Regions from separate parts of the Streptomyces sp. 1222.5 genome, predicted to be linked through region 2. Evidence: riboswitches for the same ligand, from Rfam matches in the RefSeq annotation. Region 2 holds a riboswitch; the other holds the start of a gene.
What was found. A riboswitch is a leader RNA that binds a small molecule or an ion and turns the genes downstream of it on or off. The one in region 2 is predicted to bind glycine.

Region 1 (5,645 bases), 4.2 Mb from region 2:
CCAGATCTCGCCCGAGGACTTCGGCACCAGCAGCCAGTGAGCGGCGGACGCGGTGGCCGGCGGAACGAGGGCCGGCCACCTGGTGTGTGCGTCCTGGCTCGGGGGCAAATGCCACCGGCCATTGAGAGCGTCCTACGGCCCGGCGCGAGCGCATTCGGCTAGCCTTTCCCCGCGGTGGGGCACGGAAAACCACTCCTAGGGTGATTATCACTCGGCGTGCCGAGTGTGGCGATCGTTGACGCACCCCTGGTGACTGCCTACCGTCGAGAAGGCAGGTCAAGGACGGAGGTCGGCGTGAGAACGAGCGGCGACGGTACGGCTGGGGGTGCCCCCGGACACGGTCTGGGGGAGAGCGGTCCGTACCCTCCCCCGAGCTCTCAGCTGCGTTCGAACAGGGGTCATCCCCATTCCGGCAGCGCGGTCGACAACGCTCAGCAGCGACCGACGGCGGTGCCGAACGGCGGAGGGGCGGCGTCCATGACGTCCGAGGAGATCGGCTACCGCGGGCCCACGGCCTGCGCGGCCGCCGGCATCACCTACCGGCAGCTCGACTACTGGGCCCGTACCGGCCTCGTCGAGCCGAGTGTGCGGCCCGCGTACGGGTCGGGCACACAGCGTCTGTACAGCTTCCGGGACGTCGTCGTCCTGAAGATCGTCAAGCGGTTCCTCGACACGGGTGTCTCGCTGCAGAACATCCGCACGGCCGTCCAGCACCTGCGGGAACGCGGTTTCCGCGACCTGGAGCGGATGACGCTGATGAGCGACGGGGCGACCGTGTACGAGTGCACCTCGCCGGACGAGGTCCATGCCCTGCTCCAGGGCGGTCAGGGCATCTTCGGGATCGCGGTCGGCGTGGTGTGGCGGGACGTGGAAAGCGCGCTCTCCCAGCTGCACGGTGAGCGCGTCGACACAGGCGAGACCCTCGTCGGTCACAACCCCGCGGACGAGCTGGCGCGGCGCCGCAACCGCGCGGTCTGACCTCCTCGCCGGGCGGGTGCGCCTCGGGCGCACCCGCATTGTCAGTGCCGTGGTGCAGCATCGGAGATGTGAGAAACGCGCCCACGATCCTGCATCTCGACATGGATGCCTTCTTCGCCTCGGTGGAGCAGGCGTCCAAGCCGAGCCTGCGCGGGAAGGCGGTCGTCGTGGGCGGGCTCGGACCGCGCGGGGTGGTGGCGACCGCGTCGTACGAGGCCCGGGTGTTCGGGGTCAACTCGGCGATGCCCATGGCGCAGGCGCGCCGAAGGGCCCCCAACGCCGCCTATCTGGTGCCGCGCTTCACCGTGTACCGGTCGATCAGCGAGCAGGTGATGGCGCTGCTGCGTGAGCTGTCGCCGCTGGTGGAGCCGCTCAGCCTGGACGAGGCGTTCGTGGATCTGGAGGCCGGGGGGACGGCCTGGGACGAGGAGTCGGCGCGGCTGGCCGGGGTGAAGCTGCGCGCGGACATCCGGGCGGCCACCGGGCTCACCGGGTCGGTGGGGCTCGCCGCCTCCAAGATGCTCGCGAAGATCGCCTCCGAGCAGGCCAAGCCGGACGGCCTTGTGCTCATCGAGCCGGGGACCGAGCGGGCACTGCTGGCGCCGATGACGGTCCGGACGCTGCCGGGGGTCGGGCCGGCCACCGGGGACCATCTGCGCAGAGCCGGGATCACCACGGTCGAGGAGCTGGCCGAGGCGGGGGAGGACGAGCTGGTCCGGCTGCTCGGCAAGGCGCACGGGCACGCGCTGTACGCGATGGCCCTGGCGCACGACGATCGGCCCGTGGTGGCCGAGCGGGAGGCCAAGTCGGTGTCGGTCGAGGACACCTACGACGTGGACATCCACGACCGGCTGCGGGTGGGGCTCGAGGTGCAGCGGCTGGCCGACCGCTGTGTGGGGCGGCTGCGCGGTGCCGGGCTGTCGGGGCGGACCATCGTGCTCAAGGTGCGCCGGTACGACTTCTCGACGCTCACCCGTTCCGAGACGCTGCGGGGGCCGACGGACGATCAGGCGGTGATCCGGGAGGCGGCCGCGCGGCTGCTGGAGGCGGTGGACACGACGGGCGGGGTGCGGCTGCTCGGTGTGGGGGTCACGGGGCTCGCGGACTACACCCAGGAGGACCTGTTCGCGCAGGCGGCGCAGCCGCAGTCCTCGGGGGCGGTGGAGGCTCCGCCGGTGGACGCCGTCGCCGAGGTGGTGCCGGCGCCGGAGGAGCCCCCCGAGCGGCACTGGCGCGCGGGTCAGGACGTGCGGCACGCGGAGTACGGGCCCGGCTGGGTGCAGGGCAGCGGGCTGGGGCGGGTCACCGTTCGGTTCGAGACTCCGCAGTCCCCTCCCGGGCGGGTGCGGACGTTCTCGGTCGGGGATCCCGCGCTCGAGGTGGGTGAGCCGCTGCCGCTGGTCCTGGACCCGGGCCCGGCCCACTCGCCCATCCGTCCCACCCCGCCGAGCGGTGCTCCCCACGGGGCTCCGCCCCGGACCCCGGCAGAAGCCGCCGCGCCGACCGCCGGTGGACGGGCGACTCCGGGGGAGACGGCGGACGGCCACGTCGCCGTGCCGGGCAACGGCTGACGCACGGTTCCACCCCGGGCCCCGGCGGGCACCGCGAGGGTGCTGCCGACCGGTGCACCGCCCGCGACGGAGCCGAGCGTTCGCGGACGGGCGGCCGAGGACGTGCGGCGCGCGGGGTGCCGCGGACGTTTTCGGATGGGTGGAGGAGAGGGAGGGTGCCGGGGTCAGGGTTCTTCCGAGCCTGCCAGCTTGCCGAAGTCGTGATCGGGGATCGCGTGGGGCGGCGCCACGTCGAGGCCGTAGTGGTGGTAGAGCTGGAGTTCCTGCTCGGGGGAGAGATGGCGGCCGACGCCGAAGTCGGGGGCGTCCTTGATGAGCGCGCGTTCGAAGGGGACCCGGAGGGCACCCTCGATCAGTTCGCTGGGCTCCAGGGGGACGAAGGCGTCCCGGGAGAACAGGCCGGTGCGTATGGCCGCCCACTCGGGCACGCCGGTGGCGTCGTCGAGGTACACCTCGTCGATGGTGCCGATCTTGGTGCCATTGCGGTCGAACGCCTTGCGGCCGATCAGGTTGCGCGGATCGATGTCGGTCAGCACGGTCCCTCTCCCTCCACGTGGTCGCAACTCATCCGTAAGCACTACAAAAGAGCACATTCAAGGAGGCGGCCACTCGAAGCCCCGGGCGTTGACCTCGCTGGTAGGCTGACAGCGGCTGCTGACCCCGTGCGGGAGAGTCCTCCGACCACCGTCGGAGGCGCCGAAGGAGCAAATCCTCCCCGGAATCTCTCAGGCCCACGTACCGCACGGACGAGGTCACTCTGGAAAGCAGGGCGGATGTCGACGGCGTCCGCCCTCACCGACGGTGAAAGCCGGCGTCCACGGACGTCCGGTGAAGCTCTCAGGTTGAGATGACAGAGGGGGAGGCCGTCGGGGTATCCGTACCGGGGTGCCCCTCGAAGGTCGCGTCAGACCAGGAGGCCTCCGCAATGACCGCCCATCGCACCCCGCTCGCCGAGCTCGAAGCCGGCATTCCCTTCGAGCAGCGCCACATCGGCCCCGACCACGAGGCGCGGGCCAAGATGCTCGCGCACGTCGGCTACGGCTCCCTCGACGACCTGACCGCCGCCGCGGTCCCGGACGTGATCAAGAACGCCGACGCGCTGGACCTGCCGGGGGCCCGCACCGAGGCCGAGGTGCTCGCCGAGCTTCGCTCGCTCGCCGACCGCAACCAGGTCCTCGGGTCCATGATCGGGCTCGGTTACTACGGCACCTTCACCCCGCCGGTCATCCTGCGCAACGTCATGGAGAACCCGGCCTGGTACACCGCCTACACGCCGTACCAGCCGGAGATCTCCCAGGGCCGTCTGGAGGCCCTGCTGAACTTCCAGACGATGGTCGCCGAGCTGACCGGCCTGCCCACCTCCGGCGCCTCCCTGCTGGACGAGGGCACCGCCGCCGCCGAGGCGATGTCGCTGTCCCGGCGCATGGGCAAGAACAAGAAGGGCCTCTTCCTGATCGACGCGGACGCGCTGCCGCAGACGATCGCCGTGATCGAGACCCGTGCCGAGCCGACCGGTGTCGAGGTCGTCGTCGCCGACCTCAGCGACGGCATCCCGGCCGACATCGCCGCCCGTGAGATCAACGGCGTACTGCTCCAGTACCCGGGCGCCTCCGGAGTCGTACGCGACCTCAAGCCGGTCATCGACCGGGCGCACGAGCTGGGCGCCCTCGTCACCGTCGCCGCCGACCTGCTGGCCCTGACCCTGCTGACCTCGCCGGGCGAGCTCGGCGCGGACATCGCCGTCGGCACCACCCAGCGCTTCGGCGTGCCCATGGGCTTCGGCGGTCCGCACGCCGGCTACATGGCCGTCCACGAGAAGTTCGCGCGCAGCCTGCCCGGCCGCCTCGTCGGTGTCTCCGTCGACGCCGACGGCCACAAGGCCTACCGCCTCGCGCTCCAGACGCGTGAGCAGCACATCCGCCGTGAGAAGGCCACCAGCAACATCTGCACCGCGCAGGTCCTGCTCGCGGTGATGGCCGGCATGTACGCCGTCTACCACGGCCCCGAGGGACTGCGGACCATCGCCCGCCGCACCCACCGCTACGCCTCCCTCCTCGCCGCGGGCCTGCGCGGCGGCGGGATCGAGATCGTCCACGGCGCGTACTTCGACACGCTCACCGCGCGCGTCCCCGGCAAGGCCGCCGAGGTCGTCGCCGCTGCCCGGGACAACGGGGTCAACGTGCGCGCGGTCGACGCCGACCACGTCTCCGTCGCCTGCGACGAGACCACCAACCGCGCGCAGCTCGCCGCCGTCTGGTCCGCCTTCGGTGTGGACGCCGACATCGAGGCGCTGGACGCGACGGCCGAGGACACCCTGCCCGAGGCGCGGCTGCGCACCGACGACTACTTGACCCACCCGGTCTTCCACGAGCACCGCTCCGAGACCGCGATGCTGCGCTACCTGCGCAAGCTCGCCGACCGCGACTACGCGCTCGACCGCGGCATGATCCCGCTGGGCTCCTGCACCATGAAGCTCAACGCGACCACCGAGATGGAGCCGGTCACCTGGCCCGAGTTCGGCCAGCTGCACCCCTTCGTGCCCGCCGAGCAGGCCGAGGGCTACCTCACGCTCATCCGCGAGCTGGAGGATCGTCTCGCCGAGGTCACCGGGTACGACAAGGTCTCGCTCCAGCCGAACGCCGGTTCGCAGGGCGAGCTGGCCGGTCTGCTGGCCGTCCGCGGCTACCACCGGGCCAACGGTGACGACCAGCGCACCATCTGCCTCATCCCGTCCTCCGCGCACGGCACCAACGCGGCGAGCGCCGTGATGGCCGGCATGAAGGTCGTCGTCGTCAAGACCGCCGACGACGGCGAGATCGACGTCGAGGACCTGCGCGCCAAGATCGAGAAGCACCGTGACGAGCTGTCCGTGCTGATGATCACCTACCCGTCGACGCACGGTGTGTTCGAGGAGCACGTCGCCGACATCTGCGCGCAGGTGCACGAGGCCGGCGGTCAGGTCTACGTCGACGGCGCCAACCTCAACGCGCTGGTCGGTCTCGCCAAGCCGGGTCACTTCGGCGGTGACGTCTCCCACCTGAACCTGCACAAGACCTTCTGCATCCCGCACGGTGGCGGCGGCCCCGGCGTCGGCCC
Region 2 (5,645 bases):
AGCTTAAGCGCCCAGGAGCCCGGGGCCTCGTGTTCGTGCGCGGGTGCGGATAGGTGGTGGGTCCACGCGCCCCGCGGCGGCGGCGCCCGCCGGACGCGGCCGCGCGCTCCCGGGGTCGCCCGCGCCCGCGTCGGGTCTAGTGACCGTACTGGTGGAAGGGGCGGACGTGGGTCTTCAGCCAGTCGGCGACCGGGTCCTGGGCGACGTCCAGGAGGACGAGGTTGACCGGCCACTTGACCGGGACTTTGCCGAGGGCCCGGCCCAGGGCCTCCAGCGGCAGCGCGCGCAGGTCGCCGTCCCACTGGGAGAGTTCGACGCCCACGAACATCACCGGGTCGGCCGTCTCGATCGCGGCGAGGCAGCGGCGGGCGGTGAGCACCACGCCGGTCTGCGCGAACTCGGCGGAGGCGGCGGCGAGGAAGTCGACCGGGTCGTCCTGCCAGTCGGGCTCGAAGAGCCGGACCCGGCCGCCGGTGCCGAGCCCGTCGAGCGGGGTGCGGCCGGCCCGGCACAGCTCGGCGACCGCCTCGGGCGGCAGCGGCACGCCGACCACGCCTCCCGGGTTCACGACCAGGCCCGCCTGCGGGGGCAGGCCCTGGGCGAACTCCACGGCGGGGGCGATGGTGAACGACATGTGAGAGCCGGCCACCTGGCGCAGCTGCTCCTCGGAGCTGAACACCGGGACGTACACCTGGCCGTCGATCTCGGTGGTGGGCAGGTCGAGCGGGCCGCTGTCCGGGCCTCCGCCGTTGGGCAGGGGGATCCACAGGAAGCTCCGGCCGAGGACCTCGACGATCCGGCCGCCGGCCGCGGGTATGCCGAGGGATGCCGAGAGCACCTCCTCCAGTTCGTTGCCCGGCCAGCCGCCGTGCGGGTGGGGGTGCGCCTGTGCCGGGAAGTCCGCGCTGATGTCCGCCGGGAAGTCCATCTGCCTACCGCCTGCTGGGAACCACTGCTGTGAGCTAGAAGGCTAGCGGGTGGCTGTGACAGCGCCTCACCGAGTGAAGCCCACGCGGCTGAGGACGTCCGCCGCGTCCCGGTCCAGCAGCACCGCCGAACCGCAGCCGGCGGGCAGCTCCCCCTTCTCCACGGCGCACAGCAGGCGCTCGGCCGTACGGCGGTGGCGGCGGAAGGCGTAGCGGGACACGCCCCGGCCGCGCTCGCGCTGGCCCGCCCTGGCCGTGCCGGGCGGGACGTCGAGGAGGAGCAGGTGCAGGGTGCCGCCGCGGCGCCGGGCCTCGCGGGCCAGCCAGGCGCGCACCCACGGCTGGGTGCCGCAGTCGTGCACGACGACGCCCTCGCCGGTGCGCAGGGCCCTGCGCAGGCCGGTGTAGTGGGCGAGGCGGACCAGCGGGCGGTAGAGCGCGTACGGGAGCGCGCGCGGGACCTTGGTGTCCCAGCGGTCTCGGGTGTCCTGGGAGTCGATGCGGTGGCCGGTGACCGTGCGGTGCATGAGGGTGGACTTGCCGCTGCCGGGCAGGCCGGTGATCACCACCAGGTCGGCCGGCCCGAAGAGCAGGGCGTGCGGGCTGCGGCCCGCGCGGTCGCGCAGGTCGCGGACGACCGGGACGGAGCGGGCCGCCGCGCGCTCACGGGCCGGCGCGGAAGGCTGCTTCGGCACCGCGATGCCGGTGGTGGCGGCGTAGGCCGAGGTCCTGTTCACCGTGATCGTCCTCCCCTGTGGGTTCGGTAACCCCCTTGCCCGCTAAATGTAAAGAGAAGGTAATGCGGTTGGGTGCGCGTACTGCCACAGGTCGGTTACAGAATGCGGGCCCTGACGGGTGGGGGCGCGGCGTGCAATGATGAGCCCGCCAACTGCATACCGGCCGTTTGAATCCGCGCGGGAGAGTCCCCGGCAGTCTTCACCGGGGCGCCGAAGGAGCAAGTCCCTCCCTTGAATCTCTCAGGCCCCGTTACCGCGCGGGCGAGGCACATCTGAAAAGCGGGCCGCTGTGACAGCGGCCCCACCCACGGTGCAAGCCGTGATCGTCCCTGTGGCGGTCGTGGCGAACCTCTCAGGTTCCGATGACAGATGGGGAGGAACGTTCCTCGCCCGTCCCATTCCTGTCCTGGGAGACGACCGACCGATGAGCAGCACTGAACCCCGTCTCACCGCGCTCGATGCCGTGCATCGCTCGCTCGGTGCGACGATGACCGACTTCGCCGGCTGGGACATGCCCCTGCGCTACGGCTCCGAGCGCGACGAGCACCTCGCCGTGCGGACCAGGGCCGGCCTCTTCGACCTCTCCCACATGGGCGAGATCACCGTGTCCGGCGCCGATGCGGCCGCCCTGCTGAACCACGCCCTGGTCGGCAACATCGCCTCGGTCGGTGTCGGCCGCGCCCGCTACACCATGATCTGCCAGGCCGACGGCGGCATCCTGGACGACCTGATCGTCTACCGGCTCGCCGAGACCGAGTACATGGTCGTGGCCAACGCCTCGAACGCGCAGGTGGTGCTGGACGCGCTCACCGAGCGTGCCGCCGGCTTCGACGCCGAGGTCCGCGACGACCGGGACGCCTACGCGCTGATCGCCGTCCAGGGCCCGGAGTCCCCCGGCATCCTGAAGTCGCTCACCGACGCCGACCTGGACGGCCTGAAGTACTACGCCGGCCTGCCCGGCACGGTCGCCGGCGTGCCCGCGCTGATCGCCCGCACCGGTTACACCGGCGAGGACGGCTTCGAGCTGTTCGTGAAGCCGGAGCACGCGGTCGAGCTGTGGCAGGCGCTGACCGAGGCCGGCGAGGGCGCCGGTCTGGTGCCGTGCGGTCTGTCCTGCCGGGACACCCTGCGCCTGGAGGCGGGCATGCCGCTGTACGGGCACGAGCTGACCACCTCCCTTACCCCCTTCGACGCCGGGCTCGGCCGCGTGGTCAAGTTCGAGAAGGAGGGCGACTTCGTCGGGCGCGAGGCGCTCGCCGCGGCCGCCGAGCGCGCCTCCGCCGAGCCGCCCCGGGTCCTGGTCGGCCTGATCGCCGAGGGCCGCCGGGTGCCGCGCGCCGGGTACCCCGTCGTCGCGGACGGCCAGGTGATCGGCGAGGTCACCTCCGGCGCCCCCTCCCCCACCCTGGGCAAGCCGATCGCCATGGCCTACGTCGACGCCGCGCACGCGGCGCCGGGCAGCGCGGGCGTGGGCGTGGACATCCGGGGCAGCCACGAGCCGTACGAGGTCGTGGCGCTGCCCTTCTACAAGCGCCAGAAGTAGACACTGGGCGGCGGAACGCACCGGTCGCACGACCCGCGCGTCCTCCGCCTGCCCGCGAACCGTCCCAGCGGTACCCCATTCACCAGCACTCCCGCGCGTACAGGAGAATTCAGGCCATGAGCAACCCCCAGCAGCTGCGCTACAGCAAGGAGCACGAGTGGCTGTCGGCCGCCGAGGACGGCGTCTCGACGGTCGGCATCACCGAGTTCGCGGCCAACGCGCTCGGCGATGTGGTCTACGCCCAGCTCCCCGAGGTCGGCTCCACCGTGGAGGCGGGCGAGACCTGCGGTGAGCTGGAGTCGACGAAGTCGGTCTCCGACCTGTACTCGCCGGTGACCGGCGAGATCACCGAGATCAACGAGGACGTCGTCAACGACCCGTCGCTGGTCAACTCCGCCCCCTTCGAGGGCGGCTGGCTGTTCAAGGTCCGCATCTCGGACGAGCCGGCCGACCTGCTCTCCGCCGACGAGTACGCCGCCCACACCGCCGGCTGAGGAGTCGTAGCCCGATGACCGTCCTGAACACGCCCCTGCACGAGCTGGACCCGGAGATCGCCGCCGCGGTCGACGCCGAGCTCGGCCGCCAGCAGTCCACCCTGGAGATGATCGCCTCCGAGAACTTCGCGCCGCTCGCGGTGATGGAGGCCCAGGGCTCGGTCCTCACCAACAAGTACGCCGAGGGCTACCCGGGCCGCCGCTACTACGGCGGCTGCGAGCACGTCGACGTCGCCGAGCAGATCGCCATCGACCGGATCAAGGAGCTGTTCGGCGCCGAGTACGCGAACGTCCAGCCCCACTCCGGCGCCTCCGCCAACCAGGCGGCCCTGTTCGCGCTGGCCCAGCCCGGGGACACGATCCTCGGCCTGGACCTGGCGCACGGCGGCCACCTGACCCACGGCATGCGGCTGAACTTCTCCGGCAAGCAGTTCAACGTGGTCGCGTACCACGTGGACGACTCCGGCCTGGTCGACATGGCCGAGGTCGAGCGGCTCGCCAAGGAGCACCGCCCGAAGGTGATCATCGCGGGCTGGTCGGCGTACCCGCGGCAGCTGGACTTCGCCGAGTTCCGCCGGATCGCCGACGAGGTCGAGGCGTACCTGTGGGTCGACATGGCCCACTTCGCGGGTCTGGTCGCCGCCGGTCTGCACCCGAACCCGGTCGAGCACGCGGACGTGGTCACCTCCACGACGCACAAGACCCTCGGCGGTCCGCGCGGCGGCATCATCCTCGCCAAGAAGGACTTCGCCAAGAAGCTGAACTCGTCCGTCTTCCCGGGCTTCCAGGGCGGTCCCCTGGAGCACGTGATCGCGGCGAAGGCGGTCTCCTTCAAGGTCGCCGCCTCGGAGGAGTTCAAGGAGCGCCAGCGTCGTACGGTGGAGGGTGCCCGCATCCTCGCCGAGCGCCTGACGGCGCCCGACGCCCGCGAGGCCGGCGTGAACGTGCTCTCCGGCGGCACGGACGTGCACCTGATCCTGGTGGATCTGCGTGAGTCCGAGCTGGACGGGCAGCAGGCCGAGGACCGTCTCCACGAGGTCGGCATCACGGTCAACCGCAACGCCGTCCCGAACGACCCTCGGCCCCCGATGGTCACCTCGGGTCTGCGGATCGGCACGCCCGCCCTCGCCACCCGCGGCTTCACGGCCGAGGACTTCGCCGAGGTCGCGGACGTGATCGCCGAGGCGCTGAAGCCGTCGTACGACGCCGAGGCCCTCAAGGCGCGCGTGCAGGCGCTCGCCGACAAGCACCCGCTGTACGCGGGCCTGAACAAGTAGTCCCCGGTGGGGCACCCGCCAGGGGTGCCCCACCACCCGCTGCAGCTTTTCTGAGGAGTGACCGTGGCCATCTCGGTCTTCGACCTGTTCTCGATCGGCATCGGCCCGTCCAGCTCCCACACGGTCGGCCCGATGCGTGCGGCGCGGATGTTCGCCCGCCGCCTGCGCAACGAAGGGCTGCTGGAGAAAGTGGCCGCGGTCCGCACCGAGCTGTACGGCTCGCTGGGTGCGACCGGACACGGCCACGGCACCCCGAAGGCCGTCCTGCTCGGCCTGGCCGGCGACTCGCCGCGCACGGTGGACGTCGAGACGGCGGACGCGCGCGTGGAGGCGATCAAGTCCGAGGGCCGGATCGCCCTGCTGGGCGAGCACGAGATCGCCTTCGACTTCGACCGCGATCTCGTACTGCACCGCCGCAAGGCCCTGCCGTACCACGCCAACGGCATGACGGTCTGGGCGTTCGACGCCTCGGGCGACGAGCTGCTGTCCAAGACGTACTACTCGGTCGGCGGCGGCTTCGTCGTGGACGAGGACGCGGTCGGCGCGGACCGCATCAAGCTGGACGACACGGTCCTGAAGTACCCCTTCCGCACGGGCGACGAGCTGCTGCGCCTGACGAAGGAGACCGGCCTGTCGATCTCCTCGCTGATGCTGGAGAACGAGCGGGC

Region 1: linked by a shared signal. The riboswitch ahead of gcvP (aminomethyl-transferring glycine dehydrogenase) and the one ahead of gcvT (glycine cleavage system aminomethyltransferase GcvT) in region 2 are both predicted to bind glycine.

Annotation. Positions count from the first base shown of each region.
Region 1 is NZ_FNSZ01000001.1:7,163,919-7,169,563, forward strand. Features, by position in the region: gene BLW57_RS32460 (bifunctional nuclease family protein) at 1-40, shown strand, start outside; gene BLW57_RS32465 (MerR family transcriptional regulator) at 295-978, shown strand; gene BLW57_RS32470 (DNA polymerase IV) at 1,047-2,549, shown strand; gene BLW57_RS32475 (PRC-barrel domain-containing protein) at 2,714-3,085, opposite strand; glycine riboswitch at 3,205-3,300, shown strand; gene gcvP (aminomethyl-transferring glycine dehydrogenase) at 3,475-5,645, shown strand, end outside.
Region 2 is NZ_FNSZ01000001.1:2,915,853-2,921,497, forward strand. Features, by position in the region: gene BLW57_RS12970 (enhanced serine sensitivity protein SseB) at 137-928, opposite strand; gene BLW57_RS12975 (AAA family ATPase) at 995-1,663, opposite strand; glycine riboswitch at 1,832-1,929, shown strand; gene gcvT (glycine cleavage system aminomethyltransferase GcvT) at 2,088-3,206, shown strand; gene gcvH (glycine cleavage system protein GcvH) at 3,323-3,700, shown strand; gene glyA (serine hydroxymethyltransferase) at 3,715-4,977, shown strand; gene BLW57_RS12995 (L-serine ammonia-lyase) at 5,041-5,645, shown strand, end outside.